DNA from 2 places in the Marinobacter sp. JSM 1782161 genome. Region 2 is predicted to be linked to the other one. Evidence: predicted binding sites of a transcription regulator. Region 2 holds the regulator's gene; the other holds the start of a gene.
The links. Region 2 encodes FliA, which starts transcription of late flagellar genes. Its sites were predicted from a motif close to CTAAAGTTTNNNNNNNNNNNGCCGNTAA; they were not measured.
Positions count from the first base shown of each region.

Region 1: the regulator FliA is predicted to act here: its motif matches at 3,544-3,571, upstream of GQB00_RS10265 (methyl-accepting chemotaxis protein).

Region 1 is NZ_WSSA01000002.1:2,285,514-2,291,447, forward strand. It holds gene choX (choline ABC transporter substrate-binding protein) at 1-799, opposite strand, end outside; gene betC (choline-sulfatase) at 925-2,454, opposite strand; gene GQB00_RS10260 (choline sulfate utilization transcriptional regulator) at 2,600-3,514, shown strand; gene GQB00_RS10265 (methyl-accepting chemotaxis protein) at 3,647-5,572, shown strand; gene GQB00_RS10270 (Gfo/Idh/MocA family protein) at 5,604-5,934, opposite strand, start outside.
Region 2 is NZ_WSSA01000003.1:73,274-79,207, reverse strand. It holds gene flhF (flagellar biosynthesis protein FlhF) at 51-1,322, shown strand; gene GQB00_RS13065 (MinD/ParA family protein) at 1,431-2,243, shown strand; gene GQB00_RS13060 (RNA polymerase sigma factor FliA) at 2,311-3,051, shown strand; gene cheY (chemotaxis response regulator CheY) at 3,224-3,610, shown strand; gene GQB00_RS13050 (protein phosphatase CheZ) at 3,628-4,419, shown strand; gene GQB00_RS13045 (chemotaxis protein CheA) at 4,433-5,934, shown strand, end outside.

The sequences.
Region 1 (5,934 bases), on a different contig from region 2:
CACCCATGATGCCGCTCTCCATGTCCAGCGTGAACTGCAGGTTGCCCAGCAACTGGCCCACGTTGGCGCACTCGTCACTGTAACCGTTGCGGGTCAGGGTATAGACGGTGGCGCCGCCGTAGTTGGGGCCGAAGTAATCATCGGCGCCGGACAGATACACCAGATCGCGCCCCAGGTTCATGGGGTGTGGTTCCCAGGCCAGGAACACCACCGGCTTGTCGCGGCGCTCGGCGCGGCTGACCTGGCTGAGCATGCCCTGCTCGCTGGATTCCACCAGCTTCCAGTCACCCAGCCCATAGGCGTCCTCGTCGATCATCTTCTGGATCAGGTTGTTGCCCGCCGCACCGGGTTCGATGCCGTAGATGCGATGATCGAAGGCCTCGGCATGTTCATCCAGGTCGGCGAAGCTGCTGACACCGGTCTGTTCCTTGACGTAGGCCGGTACCGCCAGGGTGAACTTGGCCCCCTCCAGGTTGGCCCGGACTTTCTCGTAGCCCCCCTCGTACTGCTTAGCGAAGTTATCCTGGGCCGGCATCCAGTTGCCCAGGAACACGTCAACGTCCTCGCTCTTCAGGGATTTAAAGCCAATGGGCACCGACAGCAGGTCCACCTGGGTGTCGTAGCCCAGCCCCTGCAGCAGCGTGGTGGTGATGGCGTTGGTGACGTTGATGTCGGTCCAGCCGGGATCGCTGAACTGCACGGTCCGGCATTGCTCGGGAACCGCCGCCTGGGCGGAGGTCGCTGCGGCGCAGACGCCGGCCAGCAGGAATGTGGTCAGTCGCTTCGGGGAATTGGTCATCGTGCCCATGACTCCTTTATCTGTGTCGTTATCAGGTCTGTCTCGTTATCCGTTCTGTATCGTTATCGATTCCGAGCCGTTCCCGGTCGTGTGTCGCTCACGATCCGGCGCAAGGCCGGCCTGCCTCATTTGACCCGGGGAAACCGCGAACGGGCTTCCAGATCCCCCAGGTCCAGGGTGTTGCGCATGTACTGGACGCTGGCATCGACCCAGGGCTGGTGATCCCAGGGGGTGATCCGTCCCTTGCTCAGGGCACTGGCCACCAGCCGGCGCCGACGCTGGCTTTCCAGCACATCCTGGTGGATGGCGTCCATGTCCCAGCGTTCCGCCGCTTCCGCACGCAGGGATTGCAGGGTCTCAGCGTGGGCCGGATCATCGGCCAGATTGGTCCGCTCCTGCGGGTCCCGGGCCAGGTCGAACAACTGGTCCGGATCGCTCGGGCAGCACACGTATTTGTAGTCGCCGCGGCGGATCATCATCAACGGCGCCACGGTACCCTCGCCCATGTACTCGCCAATCACCTCGTCGTGCCCGCCCTCACGCTGCAGGTGCGGCATGAGGCTGCGGCCGTCCAACGGCACCGCATATTGCCCGTAGTCGCCGCCGCTCGCCATGTCCACGAAGGTGGGCAGCAGATCCATGGTGGACACGCTCTGGCTGACCCGGCCGGGTTTGAAACGCTCCGGGGCGTGCACGATCAAAGGCACCCGCGCCGACCACTCGAACCAGCTCATCTTGTACCAGAGATCGCGCTCGCCAAGCATGTCACCGTGATCGCCGGAGAACACGATGATGGTGTTTTCGTCCAGACCGGTCTCCCTGAGGGTGTTGATCAGCTTGCCGATCTGGTCGTCCACGTAGCTGATGGCGCCGAAATAGGCGCGCCGGGCGCGGCGGATGTCCTGCTCGGAAAACTCGGCGGTATCGGCCTGGTACAACGCCCGCAGACGTTTGGAATGGGGATCGCGCTCGGCATCGCCCAGGCGCACCGACGGCATGGGAATCTCGTCGTCCGAATAACGGTTCCAGTATTCCTCGCCAATGGTATAGGGATCGTGGGGATGGGTCATGGAGACGGTCAGGCAGAATGGGCGCTCGTCGCGGGTGCGGGCCTGGTTGTACAGGTAACGCTGGGCGTGGAACACCACTTCGTCGTCGAAATCCAGCTGGTTGCTGCGCACACAGGGCCCCGCTTCCTGGACCGAGGACATGTCGTGGTACCAGGTGGGACGGCTCTCGTCGCCGTCCCAGTTCACCGCCCAGCCGAAATCCGCCGGGTAGATATCGCTGGTCAGGCGGTCCTCGAAGCCGTGCAACTGGTCCGGCCCGCAAAAGTGCATCTTGCCGGACAGGGCCGTGCGGTAGCCCAGCTCACGCAGATAGTGGGCATAGGTGGGCATATCCGCGCGCAGCTCCGCGGCGTTGTCGAAGGCTCCGATCCGCGACGGCCGCTGACCGGTCATCAGCACGAAGCGCGACGGCGCGCACAGCGGGCTGTTGCAGTAGGCGGAATCGAACACCACGCCACCCTCGGCCAGGGACTGCAGGTGCGGCACCTTGACCGGCGAATCGCCGTAGATCGGCAGCACCGGCGCCGCCATCTGGTCGGCCATGAGAAACAGGATGTTGGGCTGGGAAGCGGTTTTCTGGGACATACGACCTTATCTGGGCTGGAGACTTGCGCGGTTGAAGGCGTTGCTATCAACCAGATTAATAGGAGAAAAGGAATTGACCCATGTTGCGCCCCACCCGCCGGGCTGTAAACTGATCCCAAACTAATGACAAACATTAGACCAGCTTATGCCAGATACCCAACACCTGCCGCCCCTGGCGATGCTGCAGGCCTTCGAGGCCGCCGCCCGCCTGCGCTCGTTCACCGCCGCCGCCCGGGAGCTGGGCTCCACCCAGTCCGCGGTCAGCCAGCATATCAAACGCCTCGAAGCAGACATCGGCACGCCGCTGTTCCAGCGTATTCACCGGGGCGTGCAACTGACCCGCACCGGCAGCAGCCTGCACCGGGGGATTGCCGAGGGACTGACCACCCTGGCCGAAGCCTACGAGCGCTCGCGCCAGCTCGCCCGTAACGACGTCATCAACGTCGCCACCGACTACGCCCTGGGCACCTACTGGCTACTGCCCCGCCTGGCCGGCTTCCGGCGCGCCCATCCCTCCGTGGACGTGCGCCTGGTCACCGGGCAACGGCCCGTCACGCCAGACCAGGCGGACGTGGACATTGCCCTGATGTTCGGCAACGGCTACGAGATGAGCGCCCCGACCCGCCTGCTGTTCGGCGAATCGGTGGTGCCGGTGTGTGCACCGGGGCTGCTGCAAGGCGGCGACGCGACCGCATCCCTGGCCGACCTGCCACTGCTGCAACTGGAGGCAGACAGCGCCCCGTGGTTCGACTGGCCGACGCTGTTCGAGCACCTGGGATTGCCGGGACCGCCGCCGGAGCCTGCATTGATCTTCAACAACTACACCCTGTTGCTGCAGGCCGCACTGACGGGCCAGGGCGTGGCCATCGGCTGGTCACCGTTTGTGGAGCCTCTGCTGGAGAACGGCGCCCTGACGGCCCTGGTAGACACCCCGATCCGCTCGGACAACGGCTACCAGATCGTCTTTCCCGGCAGTCAGGCCATGGATCCGCTGGTGCTGGAGTTCGTGGACTGGCTCGAAGCCGAGGGGCGACGCACGGAGGGCGATTCCATGGCCTGAGCCGGCGAGCAAAAATTACACAACAACGTGTAAAGTTTTCCGGCGCCAGGTCGTTAAGCATGCTGTAAAGAATTCAGTCAGTAAGCCCCCCTGTCCGCAAGGATTGAGCCGTATTGCGCCGGAGCCGTGTCCATGTCTGTAAAGAAGAAATTTTTCCTCGCCATTACCTTGCTGATCTCCGTCGTGGTGATCGCCGGGGCCATTTTCACCATCGTGTCCCGCGACCATGAACTGACCAACACCGCAGAGAGCCAGGCATCGGATGCCCGCCAGCGGGTCGTTCGCCTGCTCTCGGTCACCGACTCGATCATGATGGATCGGGTCAAGAGCAGCATGCAGGTACTGATCAAGCGCGGCGAAGCCATCGGCTCCCCCGGCCTTGGCAAAGACACCCGGGTGGGTGACCGCACCGTGCCGCAACTGTTACTGGGCAACCAGGGTATGGCCAACCACTTCGAGCTGGTGGACGACCTGACGCAGGACATGAAGGGCACCGCCACCCTGTTCGTCTACGACGGCCAGAACTACGTGCGCGTTTCCACCAACGTGAAGAAGGACGGCGGCCAGCGCGCCACCGGCACCATCCTCAACCCGGACGGCGGTGCCTTCCGGGCCATCGAATCCGGCCAGGCCTTCTACGGTCAGGTGGACATCCTGGGCAATCCCTACCTGACCGGTTACGCACCGATGCGCAGCAGCGCCGGCCAGGTGGTGGGCATCTGGTACGTGGGCTACTCCGCCGACATGTCGATCCTGGCGGATGCCATCGCCGGCTCCCGGGTGCTGGAGAAAGGCTTTGTGACGCTGGTGGACGACAAGGGCCGCGTGCGCATGCACTCGGACAACCAGACCGATGAAACCGTGCAGGCCGCACTGGCCAGCAACAACGGCGACTGGGTCAAGGTGGAAACGCCGTTCACGCCCTGGGGCTACACCGTCGTCTCGGCCTATTCCGCCGAGGAGCTGACCGACACCATCACCGCCGACTCCATCAGCATTGCGTTGGTGATCGCCGGTGTCGGCGCCCTGCTGATTCTCGCCATCCACCTGCTGATCACCGCCGTCATCACGCGCCCGCTGAACCAGATGATCGGCGCAGTCAACGACATCGCCGACGGCGAGGGCGACCTGACCATCCGCTTCAACGCCACCAGCCGGGACGAGTTCGGACAGATGGCCAACGGGTTCGACAAGCTCCTGGCCCGGGTACAGGACACCATTCGCGATGTGGGCCACTCGTCCCGCGAAGTGCTGGAAGCCTCCCAGGGGCTGGTCCAGGTGGCGGAGGACTCCAGCCAGTCCATCGCCCGGCAGACCAGCGACACCCAGCACGTGGCGTCCTCGATGCACGAAATGTCGCTGACCGCCCAGAACGTGGCCGAGAGCGCGTCGGTCGCCGAGGAGGCCGCCAAGGGCGCCGAAGACGACGCCCGTTCCGGCCACACGCTGGTGCAGGAAACCATCCGCACCATCGAACAGCAGACCCAGACCATCGCCGAATGCGCTGAAGCCGTGGCGGAACTGGATGAGCACAGCGAAGCGATCAGCAGCGTGCTGGACGTGATTCACTCCATCGCCGAGCAGACCAACCTGCTGGCCCTGAACGCGGCCATTGAAGCGGCCCGGGCCGGCGAACACGGACGTGGTTTTGCGGTGGTCTCGGACGAGGTGCGCATGCTGGCTACCCGGACCCAGAACTCCATCGACGACATCCGCGGCCAGATCGAGCGACTGCAATCCGGCGCCAAAGGCGCCTCCCAGAAGATGGACGCCACCCGCGAACTGGCCGGCACTCTGTCTTCCAAGGCGCAGGAATCCGGCGACGCCATCACCCAGATGCGCGAGGCGGTCGCCCGCATTTCCGAGCGCAACACCGACATCGCCAGTGCCGCCGAGGAACAGAGCCAGGTGGCCGACGAGATCAACAACACCCTGGAGCGCATCCACAACCACGCCCAGGAAACCTCCTCCCAGGCGGACCGGACCCGCGCCGCCAGCCAGGAGCTGATCGCGTTGGCCGAACGACTGCAGAAGGAACTGTCGAGCTACAAGGTCTAGTCAGGGCGGCCGGGCGTGTTGGAACCGTCGCCTACAGGAACGGGTACACCACGCCCCCTTCCGCCAGAATCTGGTCGATCACCCGGGCGGTGGTGAGGGTATCTGCCCACGGGATGACGTCGTTCTGCAGGTGGCCCGCGCGGATATCCGCCATTGCCGCCTCGATCTGGTACTCGAAACCGTTCATCCGGTGTGGGTGGTCGGCCCGCACCGGCTCGCCGTCGAGGGGCGTCAGGGTGGCACGCGTGCTGGCCCAGAACGGCCCGTCCACATCGATTACCCCGCCCTCGCCTTCGATACGCAGACTGTTATCGCGCCCGGCCAGGAAGCTGGCGGTAAAGGCGCTGACCGCCTCGCCGTAG
Region 2 (5,934 bases):
CCCGCAGAGCAGGGCGTCGCTGACGGCGGCGCCGACGGAGGAAAGTCATCATGAAGGTAAAACGGTTTTTTGCGCCAACCATGGCCGAAGCGCTGAAGATGGTTCGCCTGGAAATGGGCGAGGACGCGGTCATCCTGTCCAACCGACGGGTGGATGGCGGTGTCGAAATCGTGACGGCCCTTGATTATGACGAGAATCTGGCGCGCCAGCGTTTGGGCAATGCCGCGGTGGATGCCACCAACGGCGCGCGCCTGGCCGAAATGCAGGCGGAACAGCATCGCCGCCTGGAGGAAGAACTCGGCCGTTCCCGCGACCGCATTCGTGAAATCCGCGAAAAGCGCCAGCCGCGCGAGCCGGACGTATTCGCCGAGGTAGCGGAAAATGCCGAGCCCCAGAGCGAGGCGCCGGATACCACGCAGGCGGCTCTGGAAGCCATGCGTGCCGAAATTCATTCGCTGCGGGACATGGTCAACGAGCGTCGTGAGCGGACTCCAGGCAAAGCCCAGCCCGCGGAACCGGCCGTCGCCAGCCAGCAGCGTCTGGCGGAGCGCCTGGAGGAGTTTGGTCTGTCCAGCCAGCTGGCCGGGTCACTGGCCCGTAACCAGGGCCACTGCCGCCTTGAAGAAGGCTGGAAGAAGGCGCTGCGGACCCTCGCCGCGGGGGTTCGGACCCAGGATAAGGAGATTGTCGAGCAGGGCGGTATCGTCGCGTTGGTCGGCCCCACCGGCTCCGGCAAGACCACAACCATCGGCAAGATGGCGGCGCGCTATGTGCTTGAGCATGGTCCGGATTCCCTGGCGCTGGTCACCACCGACCGCTACCGGGTGGCGGCCCATGAGCAGCTGTTCGTCTTCGGCCGCATCCTCAATGTGCCGGTACGCGTGGTCGACGAGAGCCATTCCCTCGACCGGATTCTGGACGACCTGTCCGACAAGCGTCTGGTACTGATCGACACCGCGGGCCTGACCCACGCCGATCGCGGCCACCAGGAGCAGCTGGAAGAGCTGGCGTCGAGCGATCACCCGGTCAAGCCCTACCTCGTGCTGTCGGCCACCAGTCAGCCGCGGATCATGAAATCCACGTGGCATTGCTATAAGATGGCGAATCCTGCCGGGTGTATCATGACCAAGCTGGATGAAGCCCTGACGCTCGGCGAGGTACTCGGGTTCGCCATGGAAACCGGACTTCGGGTGGCCTACTACACCGATGGCCAGCGCATTCCCGAAGACATCCATCCCGCGCAGTCCGCACCGCTGGTCCGCCTGGGTGTGGAACGCCTGCGCCAGATGCGGGAGACGTCCATGGTCGCAGCGGGTGCCTGAATACGGGAAGGTTGCCGGAGCCGCCGATCGTTCTGGAGCCGTCCATACACAGAGCCGGTCGGAACCGGCCGAGAGAATCACAACCTGTCGTGAGAGACTGTACCCGGCATGAGTAGACCAAACCCGGTTCAGGTGATCGCCGTATCCGGCGGCAAAGGTGGCGTTGGCAAGAGCAACGTTTCGGTCAATCTGGCCATTGCCCTGGCTCAGATGGGGCGTCGTGTGGTGGTCCTGGACGCTGATCTGGGACTGGCCAACATCGACGTGCTGCTGGGCATCACCGCCCAGCACAACCTGTCCGACGTGCTGAACGGTCAGTGCGACCTGCGCGACGTCCTGGTGGACGGGCCGGGCGGCATCAAGATCGTTCCGGCGTCCTCCGGCACCCAGCGCATGACTCAACTGACGCCGATGGAACACGCCGGACTGATCAACGCGTTCAGTGAACTGGGGGACCAGATCGACGTGCTCATCGTGGACACCGCGGCTGGCATCTCCGAATCCGTGGTCAGCTTCCTGCGAGCGTCCCAGGAGCTGCTGCTGGTGGTCTGCGACGAGCCCACCTCCATCACTGACGCCTACGCCCTGATCAAGCTGATGAACCGTGATTACGGCACTAACCGTTTCCGCATCCTGGCCAACCAGGTACGCAACGACCAGGAAGGCAAGCACCTGTTCGGCAAGTTGACCCGGGTGACCGAGAGATTCCTGGATGTTGCACTACAATATGAGGGCATCGTCCCGTTCGACGAAGCGGTCAAGAAAGCGGTACAACGTCAGCGTGCAGTGCTCGAAGCCTATCCCCGCGCCAAGGCGTCGCTGGCCATCAAGGCCCTGGCCCAGAAAGTCGACAACTGGCCATTGCCGTCGTCGCCGCGGGGGCACCTGGAATTTTTCGTAGAGCGTCTGGTTGACGCCTGATGCAGTACGCCGGCCGACAGGGCAGGTGGTATGGCGGTCAAACGGGCTGTTTGGGTAATCCGGATTGATGACGTTGGCAAAAGGCCTTGGAATCTACCAACAAAGCAGTGAGCGGAGTGCGGCCCGGCAACTGGTCGAGGATCACGCGCCGCTGGTGAAGAAGATCGCGCTGCACATGATGGCGCGGCTGCCCGCCTCTGTGCAGTTGGAAGACCTGATGCAGGCCGGCATGATCGGCCTGCTGGAGGCCGCGCAAAAATACGAAGCCAATAAAGGCGCTTCCTTCGAAACCTACGCCGGTATCCGTATCCGTGGCGCGATCGTTGACGAGATCCGCCGGGGTGACTGGGTGCCGCGCTCCGTCCATCGCAACACCCGTCGCATCGCGCAGGCCATCAAGGCCGTCGAGGCCCGTACCGGCGAGGAAGCCAGGGATGCGGACGTCGCCGCCGAGCTGGAAATGACGCTCAACGAATACCACGCCTGCCTCGCCGATTCGAGCGGAGGACGACTTTTTAGTCTCGATGAGCTAAATGAATCCGGCGAGGTGCCGATAGACAATGAAGATGCGGTATCTGACGCCCCCTATGCGGAGTTGTCCGAAGCCGGTTTCCGGCACAGTCTGGCCCAGGCCATCGATGGGCTGCCGGAGCGCGAAAAGCTGGTCCTGAGTCTGTATTACCAGGAAGAGCTTAACCTCAAGGAAATCGGCGCGGTCATCGGCGTCAGCGAGAGTCGCGTCAGCCAGATCCACAGTCAGGCGGCACTGCGTCTGAAAGCGCGCCTGAGCGACTGGCAATCGAGCTGATTCGACACTAGAGAACGGTACAAACTGTAGTTTTTGGTAACGGGTGCTTTACAGCGTCCGTGGACTGGACAGAATAGGCGGTGCCTTTTGATCCCGCCGGCACGGTGTGGCCGGTCAGAAGGAGGCGGGCCGGCACGATTGGTATCCCGGGTTGTAACGATTGGAGGTCCCATTGGACAAGAACATGAAAATTCTGATCGTGGATGATTTCTCCACGATGCGGCGCATCATCAAGAACCTGCTGCGCGACCTCGGTTTCACCAATACCGACGAGGCCGACGACGGCAACACAGCGCTGCCCATGCTCAAGAGCGGCAAGTACGACTTCCTCGTCACCGACTGGAACATGCCGGGCATGTCCGGCTTCGAGCTGTTGCAGGCCTGTCGTGCCGACGACATGCTTAAGGACCTGCCCATCCTGATGGTCACAGCCGAAGCCAAGCGCGACCAGATCGTGGCCGCCGCCCAGGCCGGCGTCAATGGCTACGTGGTGAAACCGTTCACGGCAGCGGTCCTCAAGGAAAAGATTGAGAAGATCTTCGAACGCATCCAGTCCTGAATATCAGAGCGCCAATCATGGGCAATCCAAAAGACGACAATGCGGGGAAGCTCGACCCTGAAGTCACCGAAAAGCTGAAGCAGCAGGCGACTGACCTCAAGGCGCAGGTGGATGCCGGGGATTACGCGGCGGCGATGCGTCTGATCAACGAGCTCAACGACGTGCGGGACCAGAGCCTGTACCACGAGGTTGGCCGTTTGACGCGCAGCCTCCACGAAGCGATTCGCAATTTCCAGATCGATCCGCAGAACGCCGAACAGCGCGAAGCGCTGTCCAAGATGACCGATGCCTCGGACCGGCTGGCCTACGTTGTGGAAATGACCGGCAGCGCCGCCAACCGCACCATGGACCTGGTCGAGGAGGCCATGCCCAAGGCCAGCGCCATGCGCGAGGAAGCCCTGGCACTGCGCGACGACTGGAAAAAACTGCGTCGTCGCGAAATCGGTGCCGGTGAATTCCGCGAACTGTACCACCGCATCGATCGTTTCTTCGACCAGACCGCGAACGACACGGAAATCCTGTACTCACACCTGTCGGAAATACTTCTGGCGCAGGACTTCCAGGATCTGACCGGGCAGGTCATCCAGAAGGTCACCGCCCTGGTCAAGGAAGTGGAGGAGCACCTCCTGAGCCTGGTGGTCATGGCCAGCCATGTTGACCAGATTACCGGCACCGTCCATGAACTGGGCGAAGAACCGGCCCGGGCGATCGAGAAAGGGGAAGGTCCGCAGATGCACGCCGACGAGCGTGAGGATGTCGTATCCGGCCAGGATGATGTCGATGACCTCCTGTCCAGCCTTGGTTTTTAAGTGAGGACATTGCATGGCGTTAGATGCTGACGAAGAGATTCTCCAGGATTTCCTGATCGAGGCTGGAGAAATTCTCGAAAAACTGTCGGAGCAGTTGGTCGACCTGGAGCAGCAGCCGGATAACAGCGACCTGCTGAATGCCATTTTCCGCGGTTTCCATACCGTCAAGGGCGGCGCCGGCTTCCTCCAGTTGGAGGCGCTCGTCAACTGCTGCCATTCCGCCGAGAATGTCTTCGACACCCTGCGCAACCACAAGCGCCAGGTGACGTCCGATCTGATGGACGTGGTGCTCGAAGCGCTGGATAACGTCAACGCCATGTTCGACCAGGTGCGCAACCGGGAAGAGCCAACGCCGGCCGACCCTGCGTTGATCGCAGCCCTCGACGCGCTGGCCGAGCCGGAAGGTGCGGCGCCCAAAACCGCCGAGCCGGCGGTGGAGGACCGTCAGCCAGCCCCAACTGAAAGCGATCCCGCCGGTGGCGCCGACCAGGGCGACATCACCGACGACGAGTTCGAACAGTTGCTCGACGCCCTGGAGGGTGAGAAGAGCGAGTCCGGCGACGCCGACCAGGACGACGAGATCTCCGACGACGAATTCGAGAATCTGCTGGACGAGCTGCACGGCAAGGGCAAGCACGGCGGCACGCCGGCGGATGCCGCCAAGAGCAACGAAAGCGCCGCGGCCGCCGACGACGAGATCTCCGACGACGAATTCGAAAATCTGCTCGACGAGCTGCACGGTAAGGGCCAGTTCAAGGGCGCCGCCGGTGCCAGCCCCGACGTGCCGGCCGGCAAGGCGCCGGAGGCCGCTGCCGGCGGTGACGACAAGATCACCGACGACGAGTTTGAGAGCCTGCTGGACGAGCTCCACGGCAAGGGCAAGGGCCCGGCCACCGGCCCGGCGCAGAAGCCCGCCGCTGCCAGCACTCAGGGTGCAGGCGACAACAAGCCAGCGGCTGACGACAAGAAAGCACCGGCCTCGCCGGCGGTACCCCAGCGCGACGCCCAGCCGACGGCCGAGGCCTCGGTGCGGGTTGATACCAAGCGCCTGGACGACATCATGAACATGGTGGGCGAGCTGGTGCTGGTGCGGAACCGCCTGCAACGCCTGGGCGACCAGAGCGAGAACACCGAGATGCACAAGGCCGTGTCCAACCTGGATGTGGTCACGGCGGATCTGCAGTCGGCGGTGATGGCCACCCGCATGCAGCCGATCAAGAAAGTCTTCGGTCGCTTCCCGCGGGTGGTGCGCGACCTGGCCCGAAGCCTCAAGAAGGAAATCGACCTCGTAATGCACGGCGAGGACACCGACCTGGACAAGAACCTGGTCGAGGCGCTGGCGGACCCGTTGGTGCACCTGGTGCGCAACTCCGTCGACCACGGCATTGAAGCGCCGGATGTGCGTGAGAATGCCGGCAAACCGCGCAAGGGCAAGGTGACCCTGTCCGCCGAGCAGGAAGGCGACCACATCCTGCTGGTGATCGAGGACGACGGCGCCGGCATGGATCCCGACAA